4 regions of the Pseudomonas sp. FP597 genome follow, and region 3 is predicted to be linked to each of the others. Evidence: predicted binding sites of a transcription regulator. Region 3 holds the regulator's gene; each other region holds the start of a gene.
The links. The regulator sigma-54, encoded in region 3, starts transcription at its own class of promoters, with help from an activator protein. The targets are predictions, from matches to a motif close to ANTGGCATNNANNTTGCTNT.

Region 1 (5,905 bases), 710 kb from region 3:
CAGGCCGGCTTCGAAAGCCTTCTTGGTCACGAAACGGGTTTGCGGCATAGGGCCGTCTTGAGCGTCAACCAGCAGCAGAACGGAGTCGACCATCGACATTACGCGTTCTACTTCGCCGCCGAAGTCGGCGTGGCCCGGGGTATCCACGATGTTGATGTGGTAGCCGTTCCAGTTGATGGCGGTGTTTTTTGCCAGGATGGTAATACCGCGCTCTTTTTCCTGGTCGTTGGAGTCCATCACGCGCTCGTCGTTGAGCTCGTTGCGCTCCAGGGTGCCGGATTGACGCAGGAGTTTGTCTACCAGGGTGGTTTTACCATGGTCAACGTGAGCAATGATGGCGATGTTACGTAGATTTTCGATCACTTGTGTATCTCGATCAGAGGATTCGGTGTGCTGACAGGTCGTGGCAGCGATTAACAGTAGAGTCAGGCCTTGCCGTTACAGCTTGACGGCAGAGTCGGGGGGCCGGTGACGCAGGCCACAGGCAAACAGCCCCGGGCTCTTAGCTCGGTCGATAAACGCGCACATTGGCATGCCCCTCACTGAGCAAATGGTGGGCATGCAGGCGACTCATCACGCCTTTGTCGCAATACAGCAGGTACTGACGGCTGTTATCCAGTTCCTTGAAACGCGCGTTCAGTGCATAGAACGGCAGCGTTTGTACGTCGATGCCGGCGATGTCCAGCGGCTCGTCCTCAGCGGCATCCGGGTGACGGATGTCGATGACGATCTGGCCGGCCAGGGCTTCGCTGACTTCTTCGATCTGCACATCCTGGCCCAACTCATCGATCACGCGATCGATCGGGACCAGTTTGGCGTTCTCGAGCGCACGCTCCAGAATCGCCATGTCGAACTGTTGTTCTTCGTACTCCACGCGGTGACGCTTGGCGTGGGTCTTGGGGTTCACCGAGATGACCCCGCAATATTCAGGCATATGCTTGGCGAAGTCGGCGGTGCCGATTTGTTCTGCCAGGTCGATGATGTCCTGCTTGTGGCTGGCGATCAGCGGGCGCAATACCAGCTTCTCGGTCACGCAGTCGATCAGCGACAGGTTTGGCAGCGTCTGACTGGACACCTGGGAAATCGCTTCGCCAGTCACCAGCGCGTCGATCTGCAGTTGATCGGCAATACGGGACGCAGCGCGCAACATCATACGCTTCAATACTACGCCCATATGACTGTTATCGACTTTACCGAGAATTTCGCCCAGCACTTCCTCGAACGGGACGCTCACAAATAGCACGCGCTGGGAGCTGCCGTACTTCTTCCAGATAAAGTGCGCGACTTCCATCACGCCCAATTCATGTGCACGCCCGCCCAGATTAAAGAAGCAGAAGTGGCTCATCAGGCCGCGGCGCATGATCTGGTAGGCCGCCACCGTGGAATCGAAACCGCCGGACATCAGCACCAGGGTCTGTTCCAGGGCACCCAGCGGGTAGCCGCCGATGCTGTTGTGCTGGCTGTGGATCACAAACAACCGTTGGTCGCGAATTTCCATGCGCACTTCAATTTGCGGCGCTTTCAGGGAAATTCCAGCGGCGCCACACTCGCGACGCAGCTTGCTGCCGACATATTTTTCCACATCCATGGAGCTGAACGGGTGCTTGCCGGCACGCTTGCAGCGCACCGAAAAAATCTTGCCGGCAAGCGAGTTGCCGAAGTGCAGCTTGCATTTTTCAGTGATGTCGTCGAAGTCGCCCAACGGGTACTCGTCGACCTGCAGGAAATGCGCGATGCCCGGCATGCAGCTCAGGCGCTCGGTCATGTCCTTCAAGGCTTTGGCGTCGGTCAGGCGGGTTTCCAGCTCGAGGTTGTCCCACACGCCATTCACCACCACAGCCGGGTCCAGATCGCGGAGCACGGCACGGATGTTCTTGGCCAACTGACGGATGAAACGCATCCGTACCGGTCGGCTCTTGATGGTGATTTCGGGGAAGACTTTAACGATTAATTTCATGGAAACAGCGCGCGCCGGGCCTGCTGAAAAAGGGGGGCGCGGATTATAGCGGAAATCGCTCAAGGTTTAACCAGTTAATATGCACGTCAGTCGCAACGCACTAAAGAGGTGCATTTGCAGGCGACCGCGCCACATTGCGGTGCGCTATTTTCAGGCATTTGTCGCTACGCACCTTTATAGGGTCGCTTTTGGCGCAAAAAACCCATGTTGGCGCACTGGCATGCAATTTGCTCTCTTGTGAGGCAGGTTGCCATGGCGGACTATCCGCGCCGGCATCACCCACATTCTAAGGGCTAACTCCACTACCCCAGCCCGAAGCCACCCGGAGGACACTATGTCGAAGTCGGTTCAACTCATCAAAGATCATGACGTTAAATGGATTGATCTGCGCTTCACGGACACCAAAGGCACTCAGCACCACGTGACCATGCCGGCTCGCGACGCGCTGGATGATGCTTTCTTCGAAGAAGGCAAAATGTTCGACGGTTCCTCCATCGCCGGCTGGAAAGGCATCGAAGCCTCCGACATGATCCTGATGCCGGATGACAGCACTGCCGTGCTGGATCCGTTCACCGAAGAACCGACCCTGATCATCGTCTGCGACGTGATCGAGCCTTCGACCATGCAAGGCTACGACCGCGACCCACGTGCGATCGCCAAGCGTGCCGAGGAATACCTGAAGTCGACCGGTATCGGCGACACCGTATTCGTAGGCCCGGAGCCAGAGTTCTTCATCTTCGATCAAGTGAAGTTCAAGTCCGATATCTCCGGTTCCATGTTCAAGATCTACTCCGAACAAGGTTCGTGGATGTCCGACCAGGACGTGGAAGGCGGCAACCATGGCCACCGTCCAGGTATCAAAGGCGGCTACTTCCCGGTTCCACCGTTCGACCACGACCACGAAATCCGTACCTCCATGTGCAACGCCATGGAAGACATGGGCCTGGTCATCGAAGTGCACCACCACGAAGTGGCGACTGCCGGCCAGAACGAAATCGGCGTGAAGTTCAACACCCTGGTGGCCAAGGCTGACGAAGTTCAGACCCTGAAGTACTGCGTACACAACACTGCCGTAGCCTACGGCCGTACCGCGACCTTCATGCCTAAGCCACTGTACGGCGATAACGGTTCGGGCATGCACGTTCACTTGTCCATCGCCAAAGATGGCAAGAACACCTTCGCTGGCGAAGGTTATGCCGGCCTGTCCGACACCGCCCTGTACTTCATCGGCGGCATCATCAAGCACGGTAAGGCCCTGAACGGCTTCACCAACCCGTCGACCAACTCCTACAAGCGTCTGGTTCCAGGTTTCGAAGCACCGGTGATGCTGGCCTACTCGGCTCGCAACCGTTCCGCCTCGATCCGTATTCCTTACGTGTCCAGCCCTCGCGCTCGCCGTATCGAAGCACGTTTCCCGGACCCGGCAGCCAACCCATACCTGGCCTTCGCGGCTCTGGTCATGGCCGGCCTGGACGGTATCCAGAACAAGATCCACCCTGGCGACGCCGCCGACAAAAACTTGTACGACCTGCCGCCTGAAGAGGCCAAAGAGATCCCACAAGTGTGCGGCAGCCTGAAAGAAGCCCTGGAAGAGCTGGACAAGGGCCGTGCGTTCCTGACCAAAGGCGGCGTGTTCAGCGACGACTTCATTGACGCATACATCGAGCTCAAAAGCGCAGAAGAAATCAAAGTACGCACCTTCGTACACCCACTGGAATACGAGCTGTACTACAGCTGCTGATCCGGTAGCGCTGCTTAAGGTGGCGTGATGAAAAAGACCTCCTGTTCGGGAGGTCTTTTTTTTGCCTGGGAATTATCAGCTGGCTACTTGGCGGTCGAGCATACGGCTGACCATCAATGCGCCCAATGCACTCAGTTGGTGAATGGCCAGCGCGACATCGCGGTGTTTGCCATCCAGATCTTCAGAAAGGTCCAGCAACAAGGTGCTGACCGAGGAGAAGGTTTCGAAACTGTTGACCATCAGGGCTTCGTCGTCGATATCGGCGGCGATGGTGAAGATGCAGGGGGGTGGATTTGGGGTTGGCTTGAACATTTTCTACATTCCTCGAATGAGGCCGCTTTCATTTCGCTACTAAACGAAGTGGAGGCAGCTGTGCGCAGGTTAGTAGACCGGTGAATGTAGAAGCCCGGCGCATCCGAAGATGCCCTGCGCACAACCGCCATCAAGCGTGATGGAAAATGCACGACCTACAATTCGAGTCCAGGCTACTAAACCTGATCGCTGATGAGCAGCGACCGAGCAACCTTAGAGACGACAAGCCAGCCGTACAAGCCGGCGGATTCTGGCGCACCTGTAGGCAACCGCGCAAGATAAGGTAGCCTGAAACTGACACAGCTCTAAACCTGCAAACCCAATCAAAAACTGTGGGAGGGGGCTTGCTCCCGATAGCTGTATATCAGTCAGCCTATTTCCAGCTGACCCACCGCTATCGGGAGCAAGCCCCCTCCCACAAGGAGATCACCCTTGAAACATCGATTTGTGTTCGCTCTGTTGTTTATCAGCGCCACCGCCACCGCCGCGCCGCCCACGCTGCAACCACTGCTCAACAGCATCGCCGAACGCCTGGCGATTGCCGACCAGGTGGCCTTAAGCAAATGGGACAGCCACAAAGCCGTGGAAGACAAAAAACGCGAGCAAGAAGTGATTGCCAGCGTCGTCGCCCAGGCGCCGAGCTACAAGCTGGACCCCGCAGCGGCCGAGCAATTTTTTGCGGCGCAGATCGAGGCCAACAAGCTGGTGCAGTACAACCGCCTGAACGATTGGCAGCAGATGGGCAAAGCGCCTGACCTGCCGCGTCCGGACCTCAGCGGCCAGATCCGTCCCCAACTCGACCAACTGCAAAAGCGCCTGCTGCAGCAATTGGCCGACTTCACTCCGTATCGAAAAGACCCGAAGTGCCCACACTGGGTCGCCCTGGCCACTCTGGAACCCATGCACGAGCCGCTGATGCAGATTGCGATGGCCCGCGCCACTGGCGAGCTGTGCGTTTACCCGTAGTGAAACGCGCACAGAGCGGTTATGCACGGTGAATTGAGCAAATGTCCGATACCCACCGGGCAGCCGAGCGACCAGAATGCAGCATTCGGCAGCCACTTACGACGAATCTCGCAATGAACCGCACCTGCAAGCCCCTATGCTCAATGATGCTGATGCTCGCAGTATTGGGTCAGGCACACGCCACCCCGCCGCCCCCAAAACCCTACATCTGGACGGTCGATGCCCTGCATCCAGACAGTCCGACGTGGGTGGCCAACCTCAATGGCGTAGCCGTCCATGGAGACAAAACCGGTAAGGCGATGCTGCAGGTCATGTGCAATCACTCCGAGGGGAGCGCCTCGATCTCGCTGTTGGCCCCCACCGATCGGCTGCACTTCAAAACCGACATTTATGAAGGCAAGGAAGCCTCGTCAACCGGACCGCTCAGCATCACTACCGATAACCGTCCCACTCGTCACTACGCTATAAATGGCTATCACATCGGCGGATCTCTCGCGCTGTTCACGTTTATCACACAGGTCAATCAGCAGGCGTTAAGTGAGTGGGCAACTGAGAACAGGGGCGGTCAGCTAATCAGGATGAAGCTGACTTCGGCGATCCCCGACGATGGACCATTGACCGCTGAGTTTGTGTTGCCACACGACAGCGCCGCGCTACGCGAAGTCATCGATCCCTGTCTCACCGCGCGAAAAAAATCATCACACGACACACTCTAAAAACGCACAGCGAACAGCACCGCCCGGCAATCCCGCCACCGGCTAAGGCCGTCGCCCCGTCCACGTCCGGCAACTTGGCCACTCTCAGGATAGCCTTTGAGCGTTCCTGAACAGCTCGCGCAAATTCGCACTATATTGGTGCAACATACTGCACCCTACCCACCTCACCAACCCATTTTGGTTCGAAACTTCCCGCAAGGGCTGGCTAAACGC
Region 2 (5,905 bases), 3.1 Mb from region 3:
GTCAAGCAACGCATCCGCCAGCTGCAGCGCGAAATGTCCCAGCGCAAGATGATGGCGGCGGTGCCCGACGCCGACGTGGTCATCACCAACCCGACCCACTATGCCGTGGCCCTCAAGTACGACCCGGAGAAGGGCGGCGCGCCGATGCTGCTGGCCAAGGGCAGTGACTTCACTGCCTTGAAAATCCGCGAAATCGCCGTGGCCAACGAGATCCTGCTGTTGGAGTCGCCGGAACTGGCGCGGTCGATCTTCTATTCCACCGACCTCGACCATGAAATCCCCGCCGGGCTGTACCTGGCCGTGGCGCAGGTACTGGCCTACGTCTATCAGATCCGCCAATACCGCGCCGGCAAAGGCAAGCGCCCCGACCCGCTCAAGGACTTGCCGATCCCGCCGGAATTGCGCCGCGATTCGTAATCCGCATGCCGCCTTCCCTTTAACGGTTGCCGTTACCACCTATCGTCAATCGATGTCTACCTGTCAACTCTGACAGTAGCCAACCACCTCTTCTCACGGTTCTATGGCCGTGGGTGGTTACGAGCTGCGGGGAGAAGGGTATTGGAAGTGGGCAGTGGTGTCATCGAGTCCTATAACCCGGCGACGGGAGAGGGTTTGATTGCGCTCGATGGCGGCGAAGAACGTGTGCTGGTTAACCGACGCAACTGGATTGGGACCACGCTTTGGGTGGGAAGGCGGATGACGTTTCAAATGAGACATGGACGCGAAGGTGTTTATGCGTTGCGCATCGGTGCATTGCCAAACACCTGAATAAGCTCAATGAAAAGTACGGAGAACGGCAATGGCTACGGGTACGGTGAAGTGGTTCAACGCGGAAAAGGGCTTTGGGTTTATTACTCAGGATGGGGGCGGAGCTGACGTCTTTGTTCACTTTTCCGCGATCCAGAGTGACGGGTTCAAGACGCTCGAAGAAAACCAGAAGGTTGAGTTCGAAATCGAACAAGGACAAAAAGGACCTCAGGCTACGAGCGTGCGAGTGGTGTGAAGACTCATTGATTGATCGTTCGCCGGTAGCGCTGCACGCAAAAAAATCCAACTGTGGGAGGGGGCTTGCTCCCGATAGCAGTGTGTCAGGCAGCAGATTCATGGCCTGACTCACCTATATCGGGAGCAAGCCCCCTCCTACATTTGGATCGGTATATGGCCTTAGACACGGTCGCTTGTGAGGTTAACCAAACCCGAAACCAAAGTTGGAAGGCTTCTTGCACTACCCCCACCAGGACGCCTCCCGGCGTCAAAAGTTTGCTTTACGTTACGAGGAATACCGGTGGTGGATCGCTCTCAAATGCTCGGCACGGCCCGTACGACCCTGACTGACCTCTCGCGGGGTAATCTGGGTGTGCCGTTGTTGTTGCTGGTGATGCTGGCAATGATGATGTTGCCGATGCCGCCGTTCCTGCTCGACGTGTTCTTCACCTTCAACATCGCCCTGTCCGTGGTGGTGTTGCTGGTCTGCGTATACGCCCTGCGGCCGCTGGATTTCGCGGTGTTCCCGACGATTTTGCTGGTGGCGACCCTGTTGCGCCTGGCCTTGAACGTGGCCTCTACCCGCGTGGTGATGCTCCACGGCCAGGACGGTCACGCTGCCGCCGGCAAGGTGATCCAGGCCTTCGGTGAGGTGGTGATCGGCGGTAACTACGTGGTGGGTATCGTGGTGTTCGCGATCCTGATGATCATCAACTTCGTGGTGGTGACCAAAGGCGCCGGGCGAATTTCCGAGGTGAGCGCGCGGTTTACCCTCGACGCCATGCCCGGCAAGCAGATGGCTATCGACGCCGACCTCAACGCCGGCCTGATCGACCAGAACCAGGCCAAATCCCGCCGTCTGGAAGTGGCCCAGGAAGCCGAGTTCTACGGTTCCATGGACGGCGCCAGCAAATTCGTGCGCGGTGACGCCATCGCCGGCCTGCTGATTCTGTTCATCAACCTCATCGGCGGCATGGCCGTGGGCATCTTCCAGCACGGCATGACCTTCGGCGATGCGGGCAAGGTCTACGCCTTGCTGACCATCGGTGACGGTTTAGTGGCGCAATTGCCATCACTGTTGTTATCCACAGCGGCTGCAATCATGGTCACCCGTGCCTCGGGCTCCGAGGACATGGGCAAACAGATCAGCCGGCAGATGTTTGCCTCGCCCAAGGCCCTGGCCGTGGCTGCAGGCATCATGGCGATCATGGGTATCGTGCCGGGCATGCCGCACGTGTCATTCCTGAGCATGGCCGCCATGGCGGCGGGTGGTGCCTACCTGTTCTGGAAAAAGCAAAACGCAGTCAAGGTCCAAGCCCTGCAGGAAGTCGCGCGCCAGCAGGAGCTGCTGCCGTCCCCGGCCCGCGCCCAGGAAACCAAGGAGCTGGGCTGGGACGATGTGACCCCCATCGACATGATCGGCCTGGAAGTCGGCTACCGCCTGATTCCGCTGGTGGACCGCAACCAGGGCGGCCAATTGCTCGCGCGGATCAAGGGCGTGCGCAAGAAGCTGTCCCAGGACCTGGGCTTTTTGATGCCCACCGTGCACATCCGCGACAACCTCGACCTGGCGCCGAGCGCCTACCGCCTGACGCTGATGGGCGTGATCCTGGCCGAAGCCGAGATCTACCCGGACCGCGAGCTGGCGATCAACCCCGGCCAGGTGTTCGGCAGCCTCAACGGCATTACCGCCAAAGATCCGGCTTTTGGCCTGGAGGCGGTGTGGATCGAAATCAGCCAGCGCAGCCAGGCGCAGTCCCTGGGCTACACCGTGGTAGACGCCAGCACCGTGGTCGCCACGCACCTCAACCAGATTCTGTACAAGCACTCCCACGAGCTGATCGGCCACGAAGAAGTCCAGCAATTGATGGGTTTGCTGGGCAAAGCCTCGCCAAAACTTGCCGAAGAGCTGGTGCCCGGCGTGCTGTCGTTGTCGCAACTGCTCAAAGTGCTGCAAGCGCTGCTGGCCGAACAGGTGCCGGTGCGCGACATTCGCAGCATTGCCGAGGCCATCGCCAACAACGCCGCCAAGAGTCAAGATACCGCCGCGCTGGTGGCGGCGGTGCGTGTCGGATTGTCCCGCGCAATCGTGCAAAGCATTGTAGGGCTTGACTCCGAGCTGCCTGTGATCACCCTGGAGCCCAGGTTGGAACAGATTTTGCTCAATAGTATTCAGAAGGCGGGACAAGGCCAGGAAGAGGGCGTTCTGCTGGAGCCAAGCATGGCTGAAAAACTGCAGCGTTCTTTGATTGACGCCGCCCAGCGCCAGGAAATGCAGGGCCAACCGGTGATTCTACTGGTGGCAGGCCCGGTCCGAGCGATGTTGTCGCGGTTTGGACGCCTGGCAGTACCGAATTTGCACGTTTTGGCTTATCAGGAAATTCCTGACAACAAGCAAGTGACTATCGTCGCGACAGTAGGGCCCAACGGCTGAGGGTAGTGGGTTATGCAAGTGAAGCGTTTTTTCGCCGCCGATATGCGTCAGGCCATGAAACTGGTCCGTGATGAGCTGGGCGCCGACGCCGCGATTATCGGTAACCGTCGCATTGCCGGCGGTGTCGAGCTGACGGCTGCCCTGGATTACACCCCTCAGGCCCTGGCCCCGCGCGTGCCGAACATGGAGCTTGAAGACGAGCTGCGCAAGACCGCCTCGCGCATCGTCTCGGCCCAGGCCGAGCTGAGCATGCGTGGCGACAGCGATGCCACCACCAATCGCCAATTGTTCGCCGGGCTGCCGTTGACCGCCTCCGAGCCGCTGGTCGAGCCGACTTTCATCGAGCCACCGCGTCCTGCCGCGCCAGCCCCGGCCGCCGGCGTCGACCAGCGCGCGTTCGACTCGATGCGCTTTGAACTCAACGGCCTGCGCGAACTGCTGGAAGTCCAGCTGGGGTCGCTGGCCTGGACACAGTTGCAAGGCAGCAAGCCGCAACAGGCCAACCTCTGGCGTCGCCTGCAACGCATCGGCCTGTCTGGCCCGCTGTCCCGCGACCTGCTGGCACTGACCACCGAAATCGAAGAACCCCGCCAGGCCTGGCGCATGTTGCTGGCCCACTTGGCGCGGATGATCGCCACTCCGGAAATCGAGCCGCTGGAAGAGGGCGGTGTGATTGCCATGGTCGGCCCGGCCGGCATGGGCAAGACCACCACCCTGGCCAAGCTCGCCGCCCGTTATGTGCTCAAATACGGCGCCCATAACATCGCGCTGGTGAGCATGGACAGCTATCGTATCGGTGCCCAGGAGCAACTCAAGACCCTGGGCCGTATCCTCAACGTGCCGGTGACCCACGTCGATCCGGGCCAATCCCTGGCCAATGCCCTCGATCCGCTGCTGCGCAAACGCGTGGTGCTGATCGACACCGCCGGCCTGCAAGCCAGCGACCCGGCGTTGCGCCTGCAGCTGGAAAGCCTGGCTGGACGTGGCATCAAGTCGAAAAATTACCTGGTGCTTGCAACCACCAGCCAGAAACAGGTTCTGACCGCTGCGTATCACAGCTACAAACGTTGCGGCCTGGCCGGCTGCATCCTGACTAAACTGGATGAAACCGCCAGCCTGGGCGAAGTGTTGAGCCTGGCGATCAGCCATGAATTACCGGTTGCCTACCTGACCGATGGGCCGCGGATCCCGGATGATTTGCATCTGCCGCGCCGTCATCAGTTGGTCAGCCGTGCCGTGAGCGTACAAATGCAAGACGAGCCTAGCGAGGAAGCGATGGCCGACATGTTCGCCGATCTCTACCACCACCCGGCAAAACGGGTCGGTTGAAGTCGATGAGCACCGTGAAATGTATCTACATCGATGGTCTGCAAGCGATTCACGCGGCCAAGCCATGTAGCCTGCGTCTAAGCAAGACAAGGTAAAGAAATAAAATGGGCAGCATGCATCCCGTACAGGTGATCGCGGTGACCGGCGGCAAAGGTGGCGTCGGAAAAACTAACGTGTCAGTGAATTTGTCCCTGGCGCTTGCAGAGCTTGGCCGTCGCGTCATGCTGCTGGATGCTGACCTGGGACTGGCGAACGTCGACGTTCTGCTGGGGCTGACGCCCAAACACACCCTGGCCGATGTGATCGAGGGGCGCTGTGAGCTGCGCGATGTGCTGCTGCAGGGCCCTGGCGGGATCCGCATCGTGCCGGCCGCGTCGGGCACCCAGAGCATGGTGCACCTGAGCCCGGCACAGCATGCCGGCCTGATCCAGGCCTTCAGTGATATTGGCGACAACCTCGACGTGCTGGTGATCGACACCGCCGCCGGGATCGGCGAGTCCGTGGTCAGCTTCGTGCGCGCGGCGCAGGAAGTACTGCTGGTGGTCTGCGATGAACCCACCTCGATCACCGACGCCTACGCCCTGATCAAACTGCTTAACCGTGACTACGGCATGAACCGCTTCCGCGTGCTGGCCAACATGGCCCAGAGCCCGCAGGAAGGACGCAACCTGTTCGCCAAGTTGACCAAGGTCACGGATCGTTTTCTCGATGTCGCCTTACAATACGTTGGTGCAGTTCCCTACGACGAGTGCGTGCGCAAGGCTGTGCAAAAGCAGCGTGCAGTCTACGAAGCGTTCCCTCGTTCCAAGTGCGCCTTGGCGTTCAAGGCGATTGCCCAGAAGGTCGATACCTGGCCCTTGCCTGCCAACCCTCGGGGGCATCTGGAGTTTTTCGTCGAACGATTGGTGCATCAGACGAGCGCAGGACCTGTGCTATGACAGCGAACGGCTATAACGCTTATAAGAAGTCCGCCCGTGACAGCCAGGGTGAGTTGATCGAGCGCTATGCGCCGCTGGTCAAACGCATTGCCTATCACCTGCTGGGACGCCTGCCCGCCAGCGTCCAGGTCGAAGACCTGATCCAGGCCGGCATGATCGGCCTGCTCGAAGTGTCGACCAAATACGATGCCAGCAAAGGCGCCAGTTTCGAGACGTATGC
Region 3 (5,905 bases):
CGCGTACCCATCGCCTGCTGGGCGGTACTGCGGCGCATCCGACCCCTCCTCAATACGGAGCACATTGATATGACTTACACCTTGCCTGCCTTGCCTTACGCCTATGACGCCCTGGAACCGCATATCGATGCGCAAACCATGGAGATTCACTACACCAAGCATCACCAGACCTACATCAACAACTTGAACGCGGCGGTCGAGGGCACCGAATTCGCCGGTTGGCCGATAGAGAAACTGGTGTCCAGTGTTCAGCAATTGCCGGAGAAACTACGCGCGGCGGTGATCAACCAGGGCGGCGGCCACGCCAATCACTCGCTGTTCTGGGCCGTGATGTCGCCCCAAGGCGGGGGCAAGCCTGAAGGGGCCCTTGGCAAGGCAATCGATGAGCAACTGGGTGGTTTCGACAGTTTCAAGGACGCGTTTACCAAGGCGGCGTTGACCCGTTTCGGCAGTGGCTGGGCCTGGCTGAGCGTTACCCCGCAAAAGACCCTGGTGGTGGAAAGCAGCGGTAACCAGGATAGCCCGTTGATGAACGGCAATACGCCGATCCTTGGCCTGGATGTCTGGGAACATGCCTACTACTTGCTGTACCAGAACCGTCGCCCGGAATACATCAATGCCTTCTACAGTGTTATCAACTGGCCGGAAGTCGCCGCACGCTATCAAGCCGCCCTGGCCTGACATTCACCCTCATAACAAGATCTAAGGCCGACTATGGGCACTGAAACATTGGCGATCAGCAGCGTGCGAATGTTCCGTTATGCGTTTGGCTCGCTGCTGTTATTGGCAGGGACGACATTGCTGGTGGCCCACGGGCTGGCCTGGCTGGACCTGGCACCGCGCATCCTGCGCGCGTTGCAGGGCGGGGCGATCTGCGCGCTCGGCACGGCGTTGGGCGCGGTGCCGGTGCTGGTGATTCGGCGGATGCCGGTGGCCTTGGGCGATACCTTGTTGGGCTTTGGTGCCGGTGTGATGTTGGCGGCGACTGCGTTTTCATTGGTTGTGCCGGGCATAACGGCGGCCCAAAGCCTGGGGCTCTCGCCCTGGGGCGCGGGCGGCTTGATCAGCTTCGGCATTATGCTGGGGGCGTTCGGGTTGTACCTGGTGGATCGCAGAGTCTCCGGTGCCAGCCCGGAAATGCTGGTGGGCACTCCGGAAAAACCGGTAATCCCGCCGCGCATCTGGCTGTTTGTATTTGCCATCATCGCTCACAACATTCCGGAAGGCATGGCGGTGGGTGTCTCCGCCGGTGGCGGCATGCCGGATGCGGACAGCCTGGCCATGGGCATTGCCTTGCAGGATGTACCAGAAGGCCTGGTAATTGCCTTGGTATTGGCCGGGGCGGGGATGTCGCGGGTCAAGGCGTTCCTGATCGGTGCCGCTTCAGGTTTGGTAGAACCGGTATTCGCCGTGCTCTGCGCCTGGTTGGTGAGCCTGGCGCAGGTGCTGTTACCTCTGGGGCTGGCGCTGGCGGCTGGGGCGATGTTGCTGGTGGTGACTCACGAAGTCATCCCCGAATCGCGCCGCAATGGCCACGAAAAACTGGCCAGCCTTGGCTTGTGCATCGGGTTCTGCTTGATGATGGTGATGGATACTGCGTTGGGCTGAGGCCATTGCGGCCTCGTGCCTGAGTCAAAAGCGGGTTTATTCGCCCTCGTCAAAGTAGTTGTTGATCAGCGCCACCAGGGCATCCATCGCTTCCTGTTCTTGCTCGCCTTCGGTCTTCAAATGAATCGTTGTGCCCTTGCCGGCCGCCAGCATCATCATGGCCATGATGCTCTTGCCATCGACCATGGAGTCCGGGCTGCGCCCGGCGCGGATCTGGCAGGGAAACTGCCCGGCGACGCCGACGAACTTGGCCGAGGCCCGGGCGTGCAAACCCAGCTTGTTGATGATTTCAATTTCACGAGCGGGCATCGCGGGGGTGTTCCTTTCAGCTGAGGTCGCGGTGGCGGACCTGGACGTTCTTGAGGGTTTGTTGCAGCACCTGGCCCAGGCGTTCGGTCAGGTAGACGGAGCGGTGGTGGCCGCCGGTGCAGCCGATGGCAATGGTGACATACGCGCGATTGCTCGCGGCGAAACGCGGCAACCATTTGAGCAAGTAGCTGGAAATGTCCTGGAACATCTCCTCTACATCAGGCTGCGCGGCCAGGTACTCAGCCACAGGCTGGTCCAACCCGGACTGCTCGCGCAGTTCAGGCTTCCAGTAGGGGTTGGGCAGGCAGCGCACATCGAACACCAGGTCGGCATCCACCGGCATCCCACGCTTGAAGCCGAATGACTCGACGAGAAACGCCGTGCCGGGCTCGGGCTGGCTCAACAGGCGCAGCTTGATAGCGTCGCGCAGTTGATACAGGTTGAGACTGGTGGTGTTGATCTTGAGGTCGGCCAGATCAATGATCGGGCCCAGCAGCTTGGTTTCGTCCTCGATGGCTTCGGCCAGGGAGCGGTGCGGGCTACTGAGCGGGTGGCGTCGACGGGTTTCGGAGAAACGCTTGAGCAGTGTCTCCTCGTCGGCGTCCAGGTACAGCACATCACAGTGGATATGCTTGGCGCGCACTTCTTCAAGCAGTTCCGGGAAGCGCGACAGGTGGCTGGGCAAGTTGCGCGCGTCAATCGAAACGGCTACCAGCGGTTGCGCCAATTCGGTGTGAATAAGTGCACGTTCCGCCAGTTCCGGCAGCAGGCCGGCGGGCAGGTTGTCGATGCAATAGAAGCCGCTGTCCTCAAGCACATTGAGCGCGGTGCTTTTACCCGAGCCTGAGCGGCCGCTGACGATGATCAAACGCATGATTAGTGCCCGTTTTGTTCATCCAGGACAACTTGATACAGCGCCTCATTGCTGCTGGCACTGCGCAGTTTGTCGCGGACGTCCTTGCGGTCGAGCATGCTGGCGATCTGCCGGAGCAGTTCCAGGTGCGCATCGGTGGCGGCTTCCGGGACCAGCAGCACAAACAGCAGGTCGACCGGGGCACCGTCGATGGCGTCGAAATCGATGGGCGCTTCCAGGTGCAGCAGGGCGCTCACGGGACTATTGCAACCTTTGAGGCGGCAGTGAGGAATGGCGATACCGTTGCCAAAACCTGTGGAGCCGAGTTTTTCACGGGCAACCAGCGCTTCGAAGACATCTTGCATCTCCAGATCCGGCACCTCGCGGTGGATCAGGTTGGCAATTTGTTCGAGGGCTTTTTTCTTGCTGCCGCCCGGCACGTTCACGAGGGAACGGCCGGGGGTCAGGATGGATTCAAGTCGGATCATGGGGGGAGGGTTAACGACCTGTACCTTGCATCAGGTGCAGATTCTTTTCCTTATGCTTTATGAGTTGGCGGTCCAGCTTGTCGTAGAGCGAGTCAATCGCCGCGTACATGTCCTCATGCTCAGCATTGGCGACGAGCTTGGCATTCGGTACGTGCAGGGTGGCCTCGATTTTCTGCTTGAGCTTATCGACCTCCATGATGACCTGCACGTTGGTGATCTTGTCAAAATGCCCCGCAAGCTTGTTCAGCTTGCTCTCGGTGTACTCACGCAGGGGCTTGGTGACTTCCAGCTGGTGTCCACTGATGTTGACTTGCATACAGCTTCTCCTTCGTTGCCAGTGCATAAAGCGGCGGGTAGGAATACCCGCCACTGGAACGCTGTGGCCCGCCCGTCACATCAAACGCTTACGCTCGCTGGAAGGCGCGATCCCAAGGGACTCGCGGTACTTGGCGACGGTTCGACGGGCGACCTGAATGCCTTGTGCCTCCAGTAAACCAGCGATCTTGCTGTCACTCAACGGCTTTTTCTGATTTTCCGCGGCAACCAGTTTTTTGATGATCGCGCGGATCGCCGTGGACGAGCATTCGCCGCCCTCGGAGGTGCTGACGTGGCTGGAGAAAAAGTATTTCAGCTCATAGATACCCCGTGGGGTATGCATGAATTTCTGCGTGGTCACCCGTGAAATCGTCGACTCGTGCATGCCCACCGCTTCGGCGATGTCATGCAGGACCAGCGGCTTCATCGCCTCGTCGCCGTACTCCAGGAAGCCGCGCTGGTGCTCGACGATCTGGGTGGCCACTTTCATCAGGGTTTCGTTGCGGCTTTGCAGGCTCTTGATGAACCAGCGCGCTTCCTGCAACTGGTTGCGCATGAAGGTATTGTCGGCACTGGTGTCGGCGCGTTTTACAAAACCGGCGTATTGCGGGTTGACGCGCAGGCGCGGCACCGACTCCTGGTTAAGCTCAACCAGCCAGCGTTCGTTGTCCTTGCGCACGATCACATCGGGAATCACGTATTCGGCTTCGCTGGATTCGATCTGCGAGCCTGGGCGCGGGTTGAGGCTTTGCACCAGCTCGATGACCTGGCGCAGGTCATCTTCCTTGAGCTTCATGCGGCGCATCAACTGGCTGTAGTCGCGGCTGCCCAGCAGGTCGATGTAATCGGTGACCAGGCGTTGGGCTTCCGCGAGCCACGCAGTCTTGGCGGGCAACTGGCGCAGTTGCAGCAGCAGGCATTCGCTGAGGGTGCGCGCGCCGATACCGGCGGGTTCGAACTGCTGGATGCGGTGCAGGACGGCTTCGATTTCGTCCAGTTCGATGTCCAGTTCCGGGTCGAAGGCATCGAGAATTTCTTCGAGCGTCTCGTCCAGATAGCCCTGGTTGTTGATGCAGTCGATCAGGGTCACGGCGATCAGGCGATCGGTGTCCGACATCGGCGCCAGGTTCAGTTGCCACAGCAGATGGCTCTGCAGGCTTTCGCCGGCGGAGGTGCGGGTGGTGAAGTCCCACTCGTCATCGTCGTTGCTGGGCAGGCTGCTGGCACTGGTCTGGTAGACGTCTTCCCAGGCGGTGTCCACCGGGAGTTCGTTGGGAATGCGTTCGTTCCAGTCGCCTTCCTCAAGGTTATCCACCGTCGGGGCGGTTTCCTGATAGGACGGTTCCTGCACGTCGGAATTGGGTTTTTGCTCGATGTTGTCGGCCAGCGGGTCTGCATTATCGAAGTCGTCGCCCTCTTCCTGGCGTTCGAGCATCGGATTGGACTCCAAGGCCTCCTGGATTTCCTGTTGCAGGTCCAGGGTCGACAATTGGAGCAGGCGGATGGCCTGTTGCAGCTGCGGTGTCATCGTCAGCTGCTGGCCCATTCTCAGGACTAGCGATGGTTTCATGGCAGGGGCTTAACACCTTATTCGCCGGCGCAGTGCGCCATCCACGACAGGGCGCGTGAGCGCCAAACATAAGCAAATTATATGCCTGATATCGGGGGCTTTGCCTAGAGCGCGGTAACAATAAAAAACTCGAGGTTTTTATTGACTCCCGCGCTCCAGGCGACCGACTTGCCGCCGCCTTGTCGGTACGGACAGGTTTACAGGCGGAACTCGTGACCCAGGTACACTTCCTTGACCAGTTCGTTGGCGAGGATAGTCGCGGAGTCACCCTCGGCGATCAATTGGCCATCGTTAACGATATACGCGGTTTCGCAGATATCGAGGGTTTCACGCACGTTGTGGTCGGTGATCAGCACACCGATACCCTTGGCCTTGAGGTGGTGGATGATCTGCTTGATGTCACCGACCGAGATCGGGTCGACGCCGGCAAACGGTTCGTCCAGCAAGATGAACTTGGGGGCGGTCGCCAGGGCACGGGCGATTTCCACGCGGCGGCGTTCACCACCGGACAGGCTCATGCCCAGGTTGTCGCGAATGTGGTTGATGTGGAATTCCTGCAGCAGGCTTTCCAGCTCCTTGCGGCGCCCATCGCGGTCGAGTTCCTTGCGGGTCTCAAGGATCGCCATGATGTTGTCCGCAACCGACAGTTTGCGGAAGATCGACGCTTCCTGGGGAAGATAGCCGATACCGGCCCGCGCACGGCCGTGCATCGGCTGGTGGCTGACATCCAGGTCGTCGATCAGAACGCGACCCTGGTCCGCC
Region 4 (5,905 bases), 2.8 Mb from region 3:
TATCCGCGATCCGCAAAGCCTGCGGCATTGGCCCCAGGCGAAGATGCCAGCGTTCGCTGTCAGCGTATTGCCTGACAGCGAGCTGGATTTGCTGGTGGGGTATTTGAAGCATATGGCCGGCCGCAAACAACAACCTTGAGACTGGCAAGCCCCCTCCCCCATTTAATCTGCTGCGTCCTGAACATCATTGCTGCTGCACTGAGATCACCGGCGTCGGCGCCACGAACACCTTGGCGTGCATCTGCTCATGCCCACCGCCACGGCGCATGCCGCGCACCGGGCAGGCGTCCAGGTAATCCAGGCCCACGGCCAGTTTCAGGTGCCGCTCCGGCCGCGCCAACTGGTTGGTCACGTCAAAGCTGTACCAGGCGTCATCCAACCAGGCTTCGGCCCACGCATGGCTGGCCAGGTGCGCGCTGTCTTCGGTGTACAAATACCCTGACACATAGCGCGCCGCAATTCCCAGGCTGCGCGCGCAGGCCAGGAACGCGTGGGTGTGGTCCTGACACACACCTGCCCCGCCGGCAAAGGCCTGAGCGGCGCAGGTGTCGACGGCGGTGGCCCCTGGCGTATAGACCATCACCTGGTTGAGCGCGTGCATCAGGTCGATCAAGGCGGTGCGGTCGCGACGTTGATGGCAATGCTGCTCGGCAAAACGGCGCAAGGCCTCGTCGGGCTCGGTCAGACGCGTGCAGCGCAGGAACGGCAGCGCCGATTGGTTCTCGTGTTCGGCCTCGCGCAATTCGTCGATGTCCACCTGGCCACGGGCGCCGATGATGATGGTGTCATGCGGTTCATCCAGGGTTAGCACATGCAGGATATTGCCGAAGGGGTCGACCTGGGCGCGCACCGGGCGCGGCAGGTCCAGTTGCCAACTGAGTACCTGCTGGCGTTCGCTGTCGTGGGGGGTCACACGCAAGTATTGGATGCTGGCGCGCACTTGGTCTTCGTAGTGGTAGGTGGTTTCGTGGCTGATGGAAAGTCTCATGCCGCCTCCAGGTAGGAACTGTAGATGGCGTCGCCCAACTGGCGAACCAAAGGGATAAAGTCGGTCAGCCAGGCGTGCAGGCCTTCCTCGAGGATTTCATCGATGGCGGTAAAGCGCAGGCGCGCGTCCATCTCGGCGGCCAGGCGTTGCGCCGGTCGCCCGTTGATGCCTGGCAGGCTGGCGAGAATCTGGTCGATTTCTTCGCTGCAGGCCCGTAGCGAGCGCGGTACGTCGGCGCGCAATAGCAGCAGCTGCGCCACTTGGCGGGCGCCGGGGGCGTCGCGGTAAATCTCGGTATAGGCCTCGAACGACGACAGCGCGCGCAACAAAGCACTCCATTGATAGTAGGCGTGAGCCGTACCGTCGGTGACGGCGTCGGCGCGGTCGCCGGCCATTTCATAGCGCGCGTCCAGCAAACGCAGGGTGTTGTCGGCACGCTCGATAAAAGTGCCCAGACGAATGAAACGGAACGCATCGTTGCGCATGATGGTGCCGTAGGTGGCGCCCCGGAACAGATGGGAGCGCTCCTTGACCCACTCACAGAACCGGCTCATGCCGTAGCGGCTCAGCCCTTGCTGGGCGATGTCGCGAATATCCAACCAGGTGGCATTGATGTTTTCCCACATGTCGGCGGTAATTCGCCCACGCACAGCATGGGCACTGGCCCGCGCCGCGCCGAGGCAGCTGTAGATGCTGGCAGGGTTGGCCGCGTCCAGGGCAAAGAAGTGCAACAGGTTTTCGGCATGCAGTTCCCCATGGCGCTCGCGGTAATCCTCCAGGGTGCCGGTGATCAACAATGGCATGGCCAGTTCGTGCAGACCGTCACCGCGCCCGTCCTGGGGCATCAGCGACAGCGAATAGCTCACATCGAGCATGCGCGCGAGGTTTTCCGCGCGTTCCAGATAGCGCGACATCCAATACAAATCCGAGGCGGTTCGACTCAGCATGGCATCAGTCCTCCACCACCCAGGTGTCTTTGGTGCCGCCGCCCTGGGACGAGTTGACCACCAGCGAGCCTTCGCGCAGCGCCACACGGGTCAAGCCGCCGGGCACCACACGGGTTTCCTTGCCGGACAGCACAAACGGGCGCAGGTCGATATGCCGTGGAGCAATACCGTTTTCGACAAACGTCGGGCAGGTGGATAAGCACAGGGTGGGTTGAGCGATATAGGCGTGGGGCTTGGCCTTGATGCGCGCGCGGAAGGCTTCGATTTCCGCCGCGGTGGACGCGGGCCCCACCAACATGCCGTAGCCGCCGGAGCCCTGGGTTTCCTTGACCACCAGGTCCGGCAGGTTAGCCAGTACGTGGGACAGTTCATCGGGCTTGCGGCACTGGAAGGTCGGCACATTCTTCAGAATCGGTTCTTCATCCAGGTAAAAACGGATCATCTCGGTGACGAAGGGGTACACCGACTTGTCATCCGCCACCCCGGTGCCAATCGCATTGGCCAGCACCACGTTGCCCGAACGGTAGGCCGCGAGCAGGCCGGGCACGCCGAGCATCGAGTCCGGGTTGAACGCCAGCGGGTCGAGAAACGCATCGTCGAGGCGACGGTAGATCACGTCCACCGCCTTGGGGCCGTCGGTGGTGCGCATGAACACGCGATCATCGCGCACGAACAGGTCGGCGCCTTCCACCAGTTCCACGCCCATTTCCCGAGCCAGGAACGCGTGTTCAAAGAATGCGCTGTTGAAGCGCCCCGGCGTCAGTACCACCACGCTGGGGTTATCCAGCGGGCTGGCGCTTTTCAGGGTATCGAGCAGCAAGTTGGGGTAATGGTCGATGGGCGCAATGCGCTGGGCGGCGAACAGCTCCGGAAACAGGCGCATCATCATCTTGCGGTCTTCGAGCATGTAGCTGACACCGCTGGGTGTACGCAGGTTGTCCTCCAGCACGTAGTAGGTGCCATCGCCATCGCGTACGAGATCGACCCCGGATATGTGGGAATACAGATCGCGATGCAAGTTCAGGCCCTGCATGGCCAGCTGGTATTGCTCGTTGGCCAGCACTTGTTCAGCCGGGATGATGCCCGCCTTGATGATGCGTTGCTCGTGGTAGAGGTCGGCGAGAAACATGTTCAGCGCCTTGACCCGTTGGATGCAGCCACGCTCGACGATCTGCCATTCACGGGCCGGAATACTGCGCGGGATGGTATCGAAAGGTATCAGGCGCTCGGTGCCCTGCTCGTCCCCGTAAAGCGTGAACGTGATGCCGGCGCGGTGGAACAGCAAATCGGCTTCACGCCGACGCTGGGCCAGCAGCTCTGCCGGGGTTTCGGCCAACCAGCGGGCGAACTCGCGATAGTGAGGACGCACCTGCCCTGCCCCATCGTACATTTCATCGTAATAAGTGCGGATCATGCCGTACTCCTTGTCACTCGGGACGCAAGAACCATCGCAAGGCCCGTGCCATCGGCATAAACACTTAAAAATCAGTGTGTTAAATAAATACGAGCACCTTGTCGCACCTTCCTGGTGCGCAGAATGCCCGGTGTGTTGTCGTGCGCCTCATCGCAATGCAGGCTTTGACTATCAACAGCATAGCCAGAGTTGATTTCACTGCCCGGCCAAGTCTGCGGATAATCGCGCCATCTGCTGAATATCCTTTGGCGCTCCGCTCTTCCCTTTGGGCCACCCTCGTCGGGTGGCCTTTTTTTATTGCACAAACAAAATCGGCCGACCCTGAGGTCAGCCGATACACGGTGTTGCGCGTGACAACCCACTACATGGGTAACGGGCGAACCGGGTGCTTGACGCCCCACCCTTCTATAATCCCGCCAAGGGGTTCCACCACTGCTTCAAAGTCCTGCTCGAAGTCTCCTATGCCGTCGTAGGTTGCAAACATGACTTTGCTCAACTCCAGGTACCAGGCGCCATCGTCGCGCGCACTGACCTGAGCGTTCAGCGACTCTCCGCGAAACTCACCCGCAGCCCTGCGCGCCCGTTCCTCGTCCGGAAAAATGGCGTAGAACTCGATGGGGTGAAAACGTGAAAAGTCGAAACCGCCCTCTTTCATGCGGCGCAGAACGTGGGTACTGATGTCTTCTTGATAGGCTGTGCTCATGAAACGTCCTCCTCAAACCGATGGATAGACTTTCCGTGCTTCCCGAAGCCCGCGCCCTGCTGGCGCGGGGACGGCAATGACATCACCGCTGGAAAACAAGCATGTAGCTGACAAGACCAGACCTTAGCGATTCATTCGCTGATCTCACTTGCAGAGTAGCGCGAAGCTTTCACCTCCACCAGAGGCGCTTGATAGGCATAAAGGGAATATTCAGGCAGCGAGAGAAATGTCGAGGATCTGGATACTGTTCTGGTCTTTGAGGATCTTGACCGTCGGCTCGGATTGGCGACCTTCAAGGTCGTTGAGGTCGAGTTCGGCGGCTACCGGCACCAGCTTGCTGCGAATCATGTGCGCAGCATCTTCAAGGCTGGGCTTTTGTTCGCAGGTGAACTGCTCCACGGACTGCTCGCCGTGATCATCAACGAAGGTAATTTGCCACGTTTGCATCGGTGCCTCCTCGATAAAGCCCGCGTGTGGGCTCACAGGTATCTGGACCTTGAGGGCGTGGCAAACGTTCCACTCAAAGGCCGGAGGCACCGGATCAATCGCGCTTATTTTTCAGCGTGGTCTTTCAAGGCTTTCAGTGTGTTGAACGGCGCGTCCACCACGAACTTGTTGGCCAGCCACGACGGCACGCTACCGCCTGGTTCGGTGTGCACCTGGTAGGTCACTTCGGTCTGGTTATCGCCTTTTGGCACCAGTTTCCAGAAGCCCTCGACCTGGGCGACACGAACAAAGCCTTTTTCCTCGGGCTGATAGGTCGGAACCTCCAGCAAGTTGCGCGTCACGCTGCCGTCAGCCCCTTTGGTGGTGGTGATTTTCAAGATTGAATCACGATTACTCACCGGAAACGGCGCGTTGAATTGCGTGTAGGTGTAGCTGACGTCACCCTCATGCTTCAGCAACTTTTGCAGCTTGCATTCATGAATCCACTTACAGGCACCCGCCACGTCTTCCTGCAACGCAACGATCTTGGCCACTGGCGCCTTGATCACCGTGACACCGCGATACGCTTTGTACTTGGAACCGGCCACTTCGCTCAGGGACACCTTGATACCGTCTTCGTCCTTGGCGACCTGCCAATCCTCAGCCTGCGCAGTGGCAGCGAACAACACCGTAAAGCCGCACAGCACAGCCAGTCGTTTCAGCGAACCCATTGTTATATTCCTTATTGTTGAAGTTGCGAGAGTAAAGCCCATCAAGCCGCCGTCATCTGCTCCCACCAGCCGATCAACCGGATCGCATCGGCCTGGTCGGTGCCGCACACCTCGATATCCGCCTTGAAATCACTGCACACCGCCGGCCGTTCCGGCTGGCCGAACAGTTGGCATAACTGTTCGACCGACAGGTGCAGACAGCGTTCGCCCGCCGGCTTGCCATTGGGCATTCCGGGCAACGGCGAACTGATGGAGGGGGCGATGCAGCAGGCGCCACAGCCTTCGCGGCAATTCATGAACGGCAGGTCCTCAACGGCTCAACAGGGATGGCGCAGCTAGGGTACGCCCCTAAACAGCCGTTTTAAAATGGGTTAACAGGGGTTTTTCGCATAAAACAAATATGACTGACCAGTCTGCGACAGATGGTCAATGGCCCGCGTCACGCTCAGGGGAAAAGTTACTGCTTGAACTCGAATTCCAACGCGGCGCCTTCGACTTCCCGACGCTCTTCATTACGCAGTTGCAGCTTCATCTCATTGCTGAGCAAGCGGCCGTTGATCTGGAAGGCACTGTTATCCGTGGGTTTCTCGCCGAACATCGGCGGCAGCAACGGCACGCTCTTGGGCTTGGGCATGGTGCCAAGTGGCTGCAGGTGCCGGACCATGTCGGACGGCAAGGTGAGGTCCAACTGTGCCG

Region 1: a site for sigma-54 is predicted at 2,172-2,191, ahead of glnA (type I glutamate--ammonia ligase). Genes of this name have one in related genera too.
Region 2: a site for sigma-54 is predicted at 1,208-1,227, ahead of flhA (flagellar biosynthesis protein FlhA). Genes of this name have one in related genera too.
Region 4: a site for sigma-54 is predicted at 3,383-3,402, ahead of PSH66_RS22175 (circularly permuted type 2 ATP-grasp protein). Genes of this name have one in related genera too.

What each region holds. Positions count from the first base shown of each region.
Region 1 covers NZ_CP117432.1:413,610-419,514, reverse strand. The annotation lists gene typA (translational GTPase TypA) at 1-363, opposite strand, end outside; gene thiI (tRNA uracil 4-sulfurtransferase ThiI) at 503-1,957, opposite strand; gene glnA (type I glutamate--ammonia ligase) at 2,292-3,698, shown strand; gene PSH66_RS01845 (DUF6124 family protein) at 3,774-4,010, opposite strand; gene PSH66_RS01840 (chorismate mutase) at 4,443-4,976, shown strand; gene PSH66_RS01835 (hypothetical protein) at 5,018-5,692, shown strand.
Region 2 covers NZ_CP117432.1:4,588,035-4,593,939, reverse strand. The annotation lists gene flhB (flagellar biosynthesis protein FlhB) at 1-417, shown strand, start outside; gene PSH66_RS20890 (hypothetical protein) at 559-768, shown strand; gene PSH66_RS20885 (cold-shock protein) at 800-1,003, shown strand; gene flhA (flagellar biosynthesis protein FlhA) at 1,304-3,418, shown strand; gene flhF (flagellar biosynthesis protein FlhF) at 3,431-4,747, shown strand; gene fleN (flagellar synthesis regulator FleN) at 4,852-5,685, shown strand; gene fliA (RNA polymerase sigma factor FliA) at 5,682-5,905, shown strand, end outside.
Region 3 covers NZ_CP117432.1:1,123,894-1,129,798, forward strand. The annotation lists gene PSH66_RS05125 (hypothetical protein) at 1-68, shown strand, start outside; gene PSH66_RS05130 (superoxide dismutase) at 70-681, shown strand; gene PSH66_RS05135 (ZIP family metal transporter) at 715-1,608, shown strand; gene PSH66_RS05140 (HPr family phosphocarrier protein) at 1,645-1,917, opposite strand; gene rapZ (RNase adapter RapZ) at 1,934-2,791, opposite strand; gene ptsN (PTS IIA-like nitrogen regulatory protein PtsN) at 2,794-3,258, opposite strand; gene hpf (ribosome hibernation-promoting factor, HPF/YfiA family) at 3,269-3,574, opposite strand; gene PSH66_RS05160 (RNA polymerase factor sigma-54) at 3,650-5,143, opposite strand; gene lptB (LPS export ABC transporter ATP-binding protein) at 5,341-5,905, opposite strand, start outside.
Region 4 covers NZ_CP117432.1:4,867,194-4,873,098, forward strand. The annotation lists gene PSH66_RS22160 (cytochrome c) at 1-139, shown strand, start outside; gene PSH66_RS22165 (transglutaminase family protein) at 185-988, opposite strand; gene PSH66_RS22170 (alpha-E domain-containing protein) at 985-1,935, opposite strand; gene PSH66_RS22175 (circularly permuted type 2 ATP-grasp protein) at 1,940-3,349, opposite strand; gene PSH66_RS22180 (ribonuclease E inhibitor RraB) at 3,711-4,052, opposite strand; gene PSH66_RS22185 (hypothetical protein) at 4,263-4,499, opposite strand; gene PSH66_RS22190 (START domain-containing protein) at 4,604-5,209, opposite strand; gene PSH66_RS22195 (YkgJ family cysteine cluster protein) at 5,251-5,505, opposite strand; gene PSH66_RS22200 (hypothetical protein) at 5,667-5,905, opposite strand, start outside.